Regions from separate parts of the Aurantiacibacter spongiae genome, predicted to be linked through region 1. Evidence: predicted binding sites of a transcription regulator. Region 1 holds the regulator's gene; the other holds the start of a gene.
The links. Region 1 encodes LexA, which represses DNA repair genes until DNA is damaged. Its sites were predicted from a motif close to GTTCCNCNCTTGTTCT; they were not measured.

Region 1 (5,790 bases):
TCATGCGCAGGAAATTCCCGGTGTAGCTCAAGGAATTCTGCGGCTGCATGAAGGGCTGGCCAACGGCATACTTGAACGCGTTGGCAGCGATGGTGGGCATCTTCGCAATCAGCCGGTGGCTGGAAATCTTGCGGTGTTCCGGATCGGAAATATCGGTGCTGTCGTGATAGAACGCACTCAGGGCTCCGACCACCCCGCACATGATCGCCATCGGGTGCGCATCGCGGCGGAAACCCTGATAGAATTGCCGCATCTGATCGTGCAGCATCGTGTGATAGGTGATGGTGTTGGTAAAGTCGGCATATTCGTCCTGGCTCGGCAGTTCGCCGTTCAGCATCAGATAGGCGACTTCCATGAAGCTCGACTGTTCCGCCAGCTGGCCGATGGGATAGCCGCGATGCAGCAGCACGCCTTCCTCACCATCGATGAAGGTCAGTGCGCTTTCGCACGATGCCGTCGACTTGTACCCGGGATCGAAGGTGAACATCCCGGTCTTGCCATAGAGCTTGCGTATATCGACGACGTCCGGTCCGCAGCTGCCCTGCAGAGTGGGGAAGTCGTGCTGGTCGCCGTCGACCGTGAGTTCCGCCTGCTTGTCAGCCAAAATGTGTCTCCTTCAGATTGGTATCGTGTTCGCCGGTTTTCCGGCTCAATTGTATCGGTTCAGGTGCTCGCCTGCGCCTTTATTCGCGCAAGGCTTTCCTCCTTGCCGAGAAGAACCAGCACGTCGAATATGCCGGGCGATGTGGTTTGCCCTGTGAGCGCCGCGCGAAGCGGTTGCGCGAGTTTCCCGAGGCCAAGCCCCAGTTCCTCGGCATAGGCCTTCAAACTGGCCTCCAGCGCTTCCAATGTCCAGTCCGTTTCCGACTGCAACCGTTCCGCCAGTGTCGCCAGCCGCCCGCGGGCTTCATCGTCCAGCAGCGCTTGCGCCTTCTCGGTCAATTCGAGCGGTCGCCGCGTAAACAGGAAGGTCGCCCCGTCCGCCAGTTCGTTGAGATCGCGCGCCCGCGTCTTCAGGACGGGCATGGCTTCGGTCAGCAGCGCGATATCGGTATCCGGGCCGATCCGGTCGGCAACCAGCCTCGCCAGCCGTGCGTCGTCGGCTTCGCGAATATAGGTGCCGTTCATGTTCAGCAGCTTCTTCATGTCGAAGCGACTGGGCCCCTTGTTCACCCCGGCAATGTCGAACAGCGAGATCGCTTCCGCGCGCGAAAATTCTTCCTGATCCCCGTGACCCCAACCAAGCCGGAGCAGGTAGTTGAACAGCGCTTCCGGCAGAATGCCCATCTCACGGTAGTCGCGAACGCCCAAGGCGCCATGCCGCTTCGACAGCTTGGCCCCGTCATTCCCGTGGATCAACGGAACGTGGGCGTAGGTCGGCTCGGTCCAGCCTTCCTCGACATCCTGCATCGCGCGTATCACCTGAACCTGCCGAAAGGCGTTGTTGAGATGGTCGTCGCCGCGAATGATGTGGGTACACCCCATGTCCATGTCGTCGACCACGACGGCCAGCATGTAGGTGGGCGTGCCGTCGGCGCGCAGAAGGATGAAGTCGTCGATCTCGCGGTTATCGACCTTCACCCGGCCCTGAACCGCATCCTCGATCACCGTCTCGCCGCTCTCGGGCGTCTTGATGCGAACCGTGTAGGGCGCGCCTTGCGGCGCATCGCCCGGATCCCGGTCGCGCCAGCGCCCGTCATAGCGCATCGGCTGCTTCGCCGCGCGTTGGTCTTCGCGCATCTGTACCAGCTCCTCCGGGGTCGCGAAGCACTTGTAGGCCTTGCCCGCCTCGAGCAGCTTGCGGGCTACCTCGGCATGACGGTCCGCCCGCTGCGACTGGAAGACGGTATCGTCGTCGAAATCGAGCCCGAGCCAATCGAGCCCGTCGAGAATGACCTCGATCGCTTCCTGCGTGGAGCGCTTCTTGTCCGTATCCTCGATCCTGAGAAGGGCCTTGCCGCCGTGGTGACGGGCGTAAAGCCAGGAAAACAGACCGGTTCGCGCGTTGCCGATATGCAGGAAGCCAGTCGGGCTGGGTGCGAAACGCGTCACCACCGGTGCCTGCGCTGGCGAACCGTCGCCACTCGAACTTGCCATGCCTGCCTGTTTCCTGTCTCGTATCTGCAATGGCAACGCAACAGCCGCCTTTGGTTCCGCTGGGGGAGGACGCAGGCGATGGTGCGATGCAGCACTCGCCTTGGCGAAAGCGTGCCTCTTTGTCCAGCATCGCAGACCGCGCGGAAGGGTTTCTTGGCCGCTCGGGTTTCGATCGCGGACCGTGGATCGCGGTGGCGCTGGCGGCGGGCATCGGAACATGGTTCGCGGCCCCTGATGCGGCCTGGTGGGTCGGCAGCATGGCAGCGGGACTGATGGCCGCGCTGGGCGCACAGGCGGTCTGGAAAGGGCGGGACGACCGCGCGCAGATCGTCCTCGCAATAACGGCCTGCGGCCTCGTGTTCGCGTTCGGGGTGGGCCTTGCGTGGGCACGGTCCGGGATGGTCGGGACCGAAGCACTTGATAGGCCAGTGTTCGAGAACGTTCGCGGCCGCGTGCTAGAGCGGATCGAACAGCCGGCAGAAGACCGGGTCAGACTGGTCCTCGCGACGCGCCTGCCCGAACGCGAAGATGCCTTGAAGGTCCGGATCAACGTACCGCTTGCCGAAGACGATGCGGGCCTTCGGGAAGGCGCCCTCGTGGAAGCGCAGGTACGCCTCATGCCGCCCGCCTCGCCAATGCTTCCCGGGGGATACGACTTCGCGCGCACAGCCTGGTTCGAAGGCTATGCTGCGACCGGAAGTGTGCAGGGCGACATCGCGGTCCTGGACCCTCCAGCGGCAGATGATGCACTGATCGCACCACTACAGCGGCGATTGTCGACCCACGTCCGCAACCGCCTCGACGGGTCTGCCGGAGCGATCGCCGCCGCTTTTGCGAGCGGCGACAGGGGCGCGATAACCGAAGGGGATCAGGAAGCGATGCGTGATGCCGGATTGACGCATCTCCTTTCGATCAGCGGCCTGCATGTGAGCGCAGTCATCGCCGCGACCTATTTTCTCGCGGTGAAGTTGCTGGCCTTGTGGCCCTGGCTGACGCTGCGCATACGGCTGCCCCTGGTCGCTGCCGGCATGGCTGCGCTGACGGGCATCGCCTACACCTTGCTGACCGGGGCCGAAGTGCCCACGGTCCGCAGTTGCATCGGAGCCTTGCTGGTTCTCGTCGCCTTGGCGCTCGGGCGTGAACCCTTGTCGCTACGAATGGTCGCGGTCGCCGCCGCGGTGGTTCTCCTGCTATGGCCCGAAAGCCTTGTCGGGCCTAGCTTTCAGATGAGTTTCAGCGCGGTGATTGCCATCGTCGCCCTGCACAATGCGGCACCGGTGCGCAACTTCCTCGCCCCGCGCGAGGAATCCTGGCTGGTTCGCGCCGGGCGCCGTTCCGCGATGCTGCTGGTGACAGGCCTGATCATCGAGCTGGCGCTGATGCCGATCGTGTTGTTTCACTTCCACAGGGCCGGGGTCTACGGCGCGTTCGCGAACGTCGTTGCCATCCCCCTTGTCACGTTCGTTTCCATGCCCCTGATCGCTACCGCGCTTGCCTTGGACGTTGTCGGCCTGGGGGCCCCGGTCTGGTGGCTCGAGGGCAAATCGCTGGAGCTTTTGCTTGGTATCGCACATTTCACCTCGTCACAGCCCGGAGCGGTGAAGCTGATACCGCAGATGGATCTCGCAACTGTCATGCTCTTCGTGTGCGGAGGCTTATGGCTCGCTCTCTGGCGGGGCAGGATGCGGTTGCTCGGGTTCTTGCCGGCCATGCTCGGCACCGTGCTGGTTCTGCTGACGCCGGTTCCCGACCTGCTGGTTTCCGGCGACGGGCGGCACGTTGCCATTACCGGAGAGGACGACAGGCTGCTCGTCTTGCGAGATACGCGCAGCGACTTTACCCGCGACAACTTGATGGAACTCGCCGGAACGACCGGCGAGGCTGTCACTTTGGCCGAATGGCCCGGCGCAACATGCAGCCCGGACTTCTGCGTCGTTACTCTCCAGCGAGCAGGACGGGACTGGCATGTTCTCATGAGCCGTAGCCGCGACATCGTGGGCGAGCGCGCGCTCGCTGCCGCGTGCGAACGGGCGGACATCGTCGTGTCAGACCGGTGGCTGCCGCGATCGTGTGCTCCCCGCTGGTTGAGAGCGGACGGGCGAATGCTCGCCGAAACGGGCGGACTGGCGATAAACCTGACGCAGCAGGAGATCGCTACCGTTGCGCAGCGGCAGGGCCATCACGGATGGTGGCGCGGCTATCGGTGAGAAAAGCCGCCCCGGGGCCGCTTTGCAACAAGACACAGCCCCGAAGGCCCGCACGACCTAGTGGTAACGCCTGAGAAGCCCGGCAAGCTTGCCCTGGACCTGCACTTCGGCATCGGCGTAGACCTGGGCATCGTAGGCCGAGTTGGCCGGGTCCAGACGAATGTGGCCGCCATCATGATAGAGGTATTTGAGCGTCGCTTCCTCTCCGCGCACCAAAGCGACCACGATATCGCCGTCCCGCGCGGTATCGGCCTTCTTCACCAGCGCATAATCGCCGTCAAAGATGCCGGCTTCGACCATCGAATCTCCGGACACCTCGAGCGCGTAATGCTCTCCTGCGCCAAGCAACGCGGCCGGGACCGGCAATACCTGATGATCTTCGAGCGCCTCGATCGGTACGCCCGCAGCGATGCGCCCGTGCAGGGGGATCTCGACCACGTCGTTTGCCGCGTCGGGTTGCCGGGCAGGAGGCCTTGTCGCCTTCGCCACCGGATCGCCGGCAACCGCCCTGCCGGCGGAATTCTCAGGCATCTTCACGACTTCGAGCGCGCGGGCCCTGTTGGGCAGGCGACGGATGAAACCCCGTTCCTCCAGAGCGGAAATGAGCCGGTGCACGCCCGACTTGCTCTTGAGATCGAGCGCTTCCTTCATTTCCTCGAAACTGGGGGAGATACCCGATGCCTCCAGCCGTCGGTTGATGAAGAGCAGAAGTTCGTGCTGCTTCGCAGTCAACATGGCGTCACTCCGTCAAGTGTTCCGGTTCGGAACGAATACGGAACAATTATGAAACAGATCGTGCCACGTCAAGCAATTCCGCCAGTTTGGAGCCAATAAGTTCCGACCATCTCTCCCGCGCGGGCCTCGGGGGCGTTCGCGTCGCGGCGGATCAGCACATCGGCGCGGGCCAGGGCGCCCAGGGCGCTGCTGTCCTGTTGACCGAGTGGGGCGACGCCTGTCCGGGTCAGCGAGCCGCGGACGAATTCGGTCCTTGTCTCCGCAGCCGGCATATCTTCGGCCAGTGGAAGATCGAACATCTCGGGAAGCGGCGCTGCAGCGCCGGCCAGACGGCGGAGCACGGGTAGCAGGAACATCCACGCGGTTACGAAACTTGAGACGGGATTGCCGGGAAGTCCCAGCACGAGCTGGTTGCCCCGCCGTGCGACAAGGAGGGGTTTGCCCGGTTTCATGGCGATGCGCCAGAAGTCCAGGCGGGCGCCCCAGGCGTCGAGCGAAGGTCGCACGAGATCATGATCGCCAATGGATGCTCCGCCGCTCGTCACGACGACGTCCGCGTCTCCCGCCTGATCGAGCGCGTCCGCCAGCGCTTCCATCGTGTCGGCCACCGGTCCGATCCGTTTCACCGAGGCGGCGAAGGGCGCCGCCATCGCTGCCAGCATCACGCCATTGCTTGCCGGTATCTGGCTCGGCGTCATGGTGATCGGATCGTCGGACAGCTCGTTGCCGCTGTCGATCACCGCCACGCCCG
Region 2 (5,790 bases), 1.6 Mb from region 1:
TCGCTGACCAGCTGATCGCCGAGCGAGCGGCCGCCGCGCGTTACGACCCGCAGTTTACGGCCGTACTGATCCTCATCTCTGCTACCGATGGTTCTGAGTTCAAAGGGTCCGCCATTGAGCAGTTCGACAAGGCGATGCGTCGCGCGCATGCCGAGTTGGTATTCATAGTCGCAACGTGGCTCGCTGATCTCGGGAGTGTCGATGTCGGCAATGCGGATCTTCACGCCATCGAGCCAGAAAGTATCTCCATCCACGACGCATGTGCGCCGGATGGATCCGCAGATGTCGAATTCTGGGGTGCTTGCGTGTTGGAATAAAGCCTGAGGCTGCTGATCGTCGTTAGCAAGGCTGGCAACATGGACTGGCCAGTTGAGTGCCAGCATCCCTCCAGCAAATACGATCGCGAATGCTCCCAGACCCAACGCGATCTCCTTTCTCAGCTTCCGGCGCTTCTGTGCCTTCAACGCCTTGCGAAAGTCGAACGGTTCACCGGGCGTCTCATTCACTAGCGTTGTCCGTCTTCATTCCGGCACATGATTTCAGATAATAGCCGGAAATCAGGCAATTTCGTCAATTGTATGTACCAATTGCTTGCCAACGTCCCAACACAGACCGGACATATTGTGGCGTTTCACCATTCTTCGGAATGCCGCGTGATCGGGAGACGGCACCTGGGCCCGCATTATAAGCAGCCAAGGCCAGGTGGACAGCGTCGAACCGGTCCAACATATCGCGAAGATACCGGGCGCCACCGTCGATCGATGCAAGAGGGTCATGACGGTTACGGACGCCCAGTTCTCGCGCCGTGGCCGGCATAAGCTGAGCCAGCCCGGCAGCGCCGGCTGGACTCACAGCCATCGGATTGAAGCGGGATTCAGCCCAGATGAGAGCCCGAAGCAGGTTGGTCGGAAGCCCGTACCGGCGCTCGGCCTCGGCTATTGCCGCCATATACAGACCCTCCCGGTAGGACACGTCCGCTGGCCCGGCTTGGTAGATTGCAGGAAGATATTGCCTTGCCGGCTGCTGGTCCGTCTTCGGTGGAACGATCGCGTGCTCGAACAAGGTGAAATCCTGGGCGCGGACTTGCTGAGAGGAGGTCGCGATCATTCCCAAACAGGCGACCGCTATCGCGGTCTGACGATTGAGGCAGGTCATCTCGAGTGGTGCTCCATTGATTCGAATCGAGATAGAACATAAGGAGAACCTATACCTGTAGGAAAGCAGCGAATGTCTGCCTTCGGGAGAGGAGAGGAACGCTGATGAGGGGGCCACTTTGCATGCTGAGGAGCTCGCATGTCCCTGTCTGTCCAAACTCATCCCAACCGGTCGCTTGCCGAGACCGCCCGTCGCATTTGCGAATCGCGTGGGGGCAAATGGTCCGGCACAAAGGGCATGGCCCGCTGCCCTGCGCATGATGACCGAACGCCTTCACTCGGTGTGTCACTCGGCCGACAGGCCATCCTCTTCCACTGTTTCGCGGGATGCGATCAGCAGAGCGTGCTGGCTGCTTTGGCGCGTGAAGGTTTCGAGGCACCGGTGCTCTTTTCAGGTTCTGCGACCACCAACGAACCCGAATCGACCAGCACCCGCAAACCCTCGGCGGTAGCGCTGAGGATCTGGCGCGATGCACAGCCACTGCGTGCCAGTCCGGCAAAGGCATATCTTGAAAGCCGCGGCATCCTCGCCGCATCTCCGGCGCTCCGCTTCCATCCACGAACGCCGCTTGGCCCGAAAGGACGGGCCCGCTTTCTGCCCGCCATGATCGCGGCAGTCAGCCTCGACGAGGGCCCGATCGCCATCCACCGCACGTTCCTGTCTACCGAGGCTTCAGGCAAGGCCGCTTTCGAAAAGCCGAAACGCGCGCTCGGCGCGCTCGGTGAAGCTGCTGTCCGCCTCTTCGCTCCGGCCTCCGGCAAGCTCGGCCTTGCCGAGGGTATCGAGAGCGCGATGTCGGCCTATGCGCTTTCCGGCATCCCCGTCTGGGCGACCCTGGGCAATGAGCGCTTCGGCCTCGTCAGCGTGCCTGAGAGCGTGACTGAGCTGCACCTCTTCGTCGATCACGATGCTGGCGGCGAGCTGGCTGCGTCGCGTAGCCTGGCCGCTTATGCCCGTGATGGGCGGACGATCCAGGTCCGCGAGCCAACCTCCCACGATTCCGATTGGAACGACGAACTCACGGCATGGCTGCGCCGCAAAGCGGCGCGTTAGAGGAGAGAAGGCTTCTCGAATTCTTGAACCGGCAGAGGGCGCGTCCCGATGCCCTCATCAGGAGGACGAATTGCCATGTTTCAATCAGACCTGTTTCCCGCCGGCGAGCACTTGCCGTCAGAGCCCCTAGCCTACGCCATCGGCACCAGGATTGCCGAGCTTCTCGGTTCGGGACGTCACCTTTCCCGTGCCGACATTTCCGGTCTGTTCGCCGAAGAGACCGGCGTCATGGACTGGGGAAGCGCCTGGACCATCGACGACTACAACAACGCGGTCGAGATCGGCGCACTGCTCTGGCTTCGCGAGTCTTCACGCATCGATCTGACAACAAGCGTGCACGAAGCCGACGCGCGGTTCGACTGGCTCGAAGCCGCCTTGCCGCCGCGGCACGTGCGCAGCGAAGCACAGGTCGAACTCCAGCAGTTCTCGACTCCGCCGATGCTGGCCTGGCTGATGGCGAAGGCCGCAGCAGTCTCTGCGCACGACGCGCTACTCGAACCGTCCGCAGGCATTGGTGCGCTTGCCGTTTGGGCCAGTGTCCAAAACGCTTCATTGACCCTCAACGAGGTCGATCCGGCAAGACGAGACAGTCTGGGTCACATCTTCCCTTTGGCCACGATCACCGCGCACGACGGCGAACTGATCGCCGACCTGCATCGCGGCGCGCTCCCATCGGAGGTGCTGATGAACCCGCCATTCGCTCGTAGTCGGGAACGCGGCAAAGACGGTGAGACTGCCAAGCGTCACCTGCGTGGTGCAATCCGGGCCGCTGCTAACGGGGCGAGGATCGTCGCCATTATGCCCGAAGGCTTCGATGCTTCCACCTTTTCCCCGGCACACGAGGCTTCATTGCTCCTCGATGTTCGCTTGCAGCAGATGTTTCGCCGGACAGGGACGGGGATCGCCGTTCGCCTGGTCGTCATCGATAAAGTGCCTGCTGCGCATCAGCCAGCGATCACTGGAGATACCTGCGACCTGATCGCGCTCCACGAGCTGCTCAACGCGCTTCCGCCACGCGTACACACCTCCGCCAGCCTCCATCGCCTGCCAATCGGGAAACCAGTCTGCCTCGTTGGCAAGACTTCAACGCATCGCGCGCCGGTCCGGCCGGTGGCGCCGTTTGTAGCGACAACACCAGCCACAGCGAATGCGGTCGACCTGGTCTATTCTGTCCTCGCCGACCCCGCGCCGGTGCCCGAGCAGGCAGGCATCTACCTGCCTTACCGGCCCAGCCGCATTGCGTTCGAAGGCGCGCCGGCCCATCCCACCCCGCTCGTGGAATCGGTCGCCATGGGTTCGGTCGCGGCGCCGCAGCCGGACGTTAACCCGCGCCTTCCCGCAAATTGGCAGGCTGATGGTCTCTTGTCCGATGCGCAATGCGAGACACTGGTCTACGCCGCCCAAGCATTTGCTCGCGATCTTCCGGGCCAGTTCAAAGTCAGCCAGGAAGGGACCGCGCTGGAACTGTCCGAAGACGGGCACGCATTCCGCCAAGGCTTCTTCCTTGGCGACGGAACCGGAGCGGGCAAGGGACGACAGATCGCCGCGGTCATCATGGACCGCTGGCTCGCAGGCGAGCGCCGCCATGTCTGGATCACCAAGAACGAGGCGCTGCTTGAAGATGCACGTCGCGACTGGGAAGCGCTTGGCGGGCTGCCGCTCGATCTCCAGCCACTCTCACGCTGGAAACTCGGCCAGCCCGTAACGATGTCCGAAGGCATTCTCTTCGTCACCTATCCGACGCTGCGCTCGGGCCGCGCCGAGGATACGCGGTTCGACCAGATCCTTGCCTGGGCGGGAGAGGAATTCGACGGCGTGATCGCCTTCGACGAAGCCCACGCCATGGCCAATGCGCTCGGAGGCTCTTCAATCCGCGGCAAGGTCAAGGGCTCTGAACAAGGGATGGCGGGCCTCAGGCTGCAGAACCATCTCCCGCGCGCCCGCGTGCTCTACGCGTCTGCCACTGGTGCCTCGGACATCGCCAATCTCGGCTATACTTCCCGGCTTGGCCTATGGGGACCCGAGACCGCATTCCCGACCCACGAAGCGTTCATGACCGAGATCCGCGCTGGCGGCGTCGCGGCGATGGAACTCGTCGCCCGCGACCTCAAGGCCCAGGGACTCTACCTCGCCCGAGCGCTGTCCTTCGCCGGGGTCGAGTACGAGATCCTCGAACACAGTCTGACCGAAGCGCAGGTGCGGATCTACGATGCCTATGCCGAGGCCTGGGCGATCATTCACCGCAACCTCGAAGCCGCGCTCGAGGCGACCCGTGTGGTTGATGAGGACAGCGGCGATACGCTCAACCGGAATGCCAAGGCGGCAGCGCTTTCGATCTTCGAAGGTACCAAGCAGCGATTTTTTGCCCAGCTCCTGCTCTCGATGAAGCTGCCCAGCCTGATTCCGGCGATGGAAGCGGCGCTTGGCGAAGAGCATTCGGTAGTCGTGCAGCTGGTTTCGACCGCCGAGGCCATGCTCGACCGGCGCCTCGCCGACCTTACCGTGGAAGAACGCGAAGCGCTCGATATCGATCTGTCCCCGCGTGAATATGTCATCGACTACCTTGCGAAGAGCTTCCCGGTGCGCCTGATGCAGGTCTTCGCCGACGAGGAAGGCAATCTTCGCTCCGAGGCGATGAGCAACGGGGAGGGCAATCCCGTTTTCTGCCCGCGCGCCATGGCCGCGCGCGATGCGCTGATCGAACAGCTCTGCGCGCTGCCGCCCATCGCCACAGCGCTCGATGCGATCATCGAACATTTCGGAACCGACGCGGTGGCCGAAGTCACGGGCCGGACCCGCAGGCTTGTCCTGGGCCGCGATGGTCAACAGCGCCTCGAACGGCGAAGCCCCAGAGCCAATGTCGCCGAAGCGCAAAGCTTCATGGAAGGAAGCAAGCGGATCCTGGTCTTCTCGGACGCCGGCGGCACGGGTCGATCGTACCATGCCGACCTTGGCTGCAGAAACCAGCAGCGCCGGGTTCATTTCCTGCTCGAGCCGGGCTGGCGCGCCGACAACGCTATCCAAGGTCTTGGCCGTACCAACCGCACCAACCAGGCCTCGGCCCCGCTTTTCCGCCCGGTCACCACAGATGTGAAGGGCGAGCGCCGTTTCATCTCGACCATTGCGCGCAGGCTCGATGCGTTGGGAGCACTGACGCGCGGCCAGCGCCAGACCGGCGGACAAAATCTGTTCGACCCGGCAGACAATCTCGAAAGCGACTATGCGCGCGATGCGCTCAGCCGCTGGTTTCAGCTGCTCTATGACGGCAAGCTCGAAGCCACGAGCTTCGGCCAATTCGTCGAGCGAACCGGCCTCCGTCTCGAAAACCCCGATGGCGGGCTGACCGACAATCTCCCCACCATCCAGCGCTGGCTGAACCGCATTCTTGCGCTGCCGATCGCGCTCCAGAACGCCATATTCGACGAATATCTCGGCCTCGTCGAAGCGCGGATCGAAGCTGCGCGCGAAGCCGGAACGCTCGACCAGGGACTGGAGACCGTAAGGGTCGATCGCTTCACGGTCCTCGCCGATGAACTCCTGCGCACCGATCCCGTGACTGGAGCCGAGACCCGCCTCGTCTCG

Region 2: a site for LexA is predicted at 1,189-1,204, ahead of EG799_RS08590 (DUF7146 domain-containing protein). Genes of this name have one in related genera too.

Annotation. Positions count from the first base shown of each region.
Region 1 is NZ_RPFZ01000001.1:194,041-199,830, reverse strand. Features, by position in the region: gene EG799_RS00985 (citrate synthase) at 1-604, opposite strand, end outside; gene gltX (glutamate--tRNA ligase) at 664-2,097, opposite strand; gene EG799_RS00975 (ComEC/Rec2 family competence protein) at 2,127-4,304, shown strand; gene lexA (transcriptional repressor LexA) at 4,362-5,039, opposite strand; gene EG799_RS00965 (molybdopterin molybdotransferase MoeA) at 5,108-5,790, opposite strand, start outside.
Region 2 is NZ_RPFZ01000001.1:1,752,933-1,758,722, forward strand. Features, by position in the region: gene EG799_RS14080 (thermonuclease family protein) at 1-506, opposite strand, end outside; gene EG799_RS08585 (lytic transglycosylase domain-containing protein) at 571-1,155, opposite strand; gene EG799_RS08590 (DUF7146 domain-containing protein) at 1,294-2,208, shown strand; gene EG799_RS08595 (strawberry notch family protein) at 2,284-5,790, shown strand, end outside.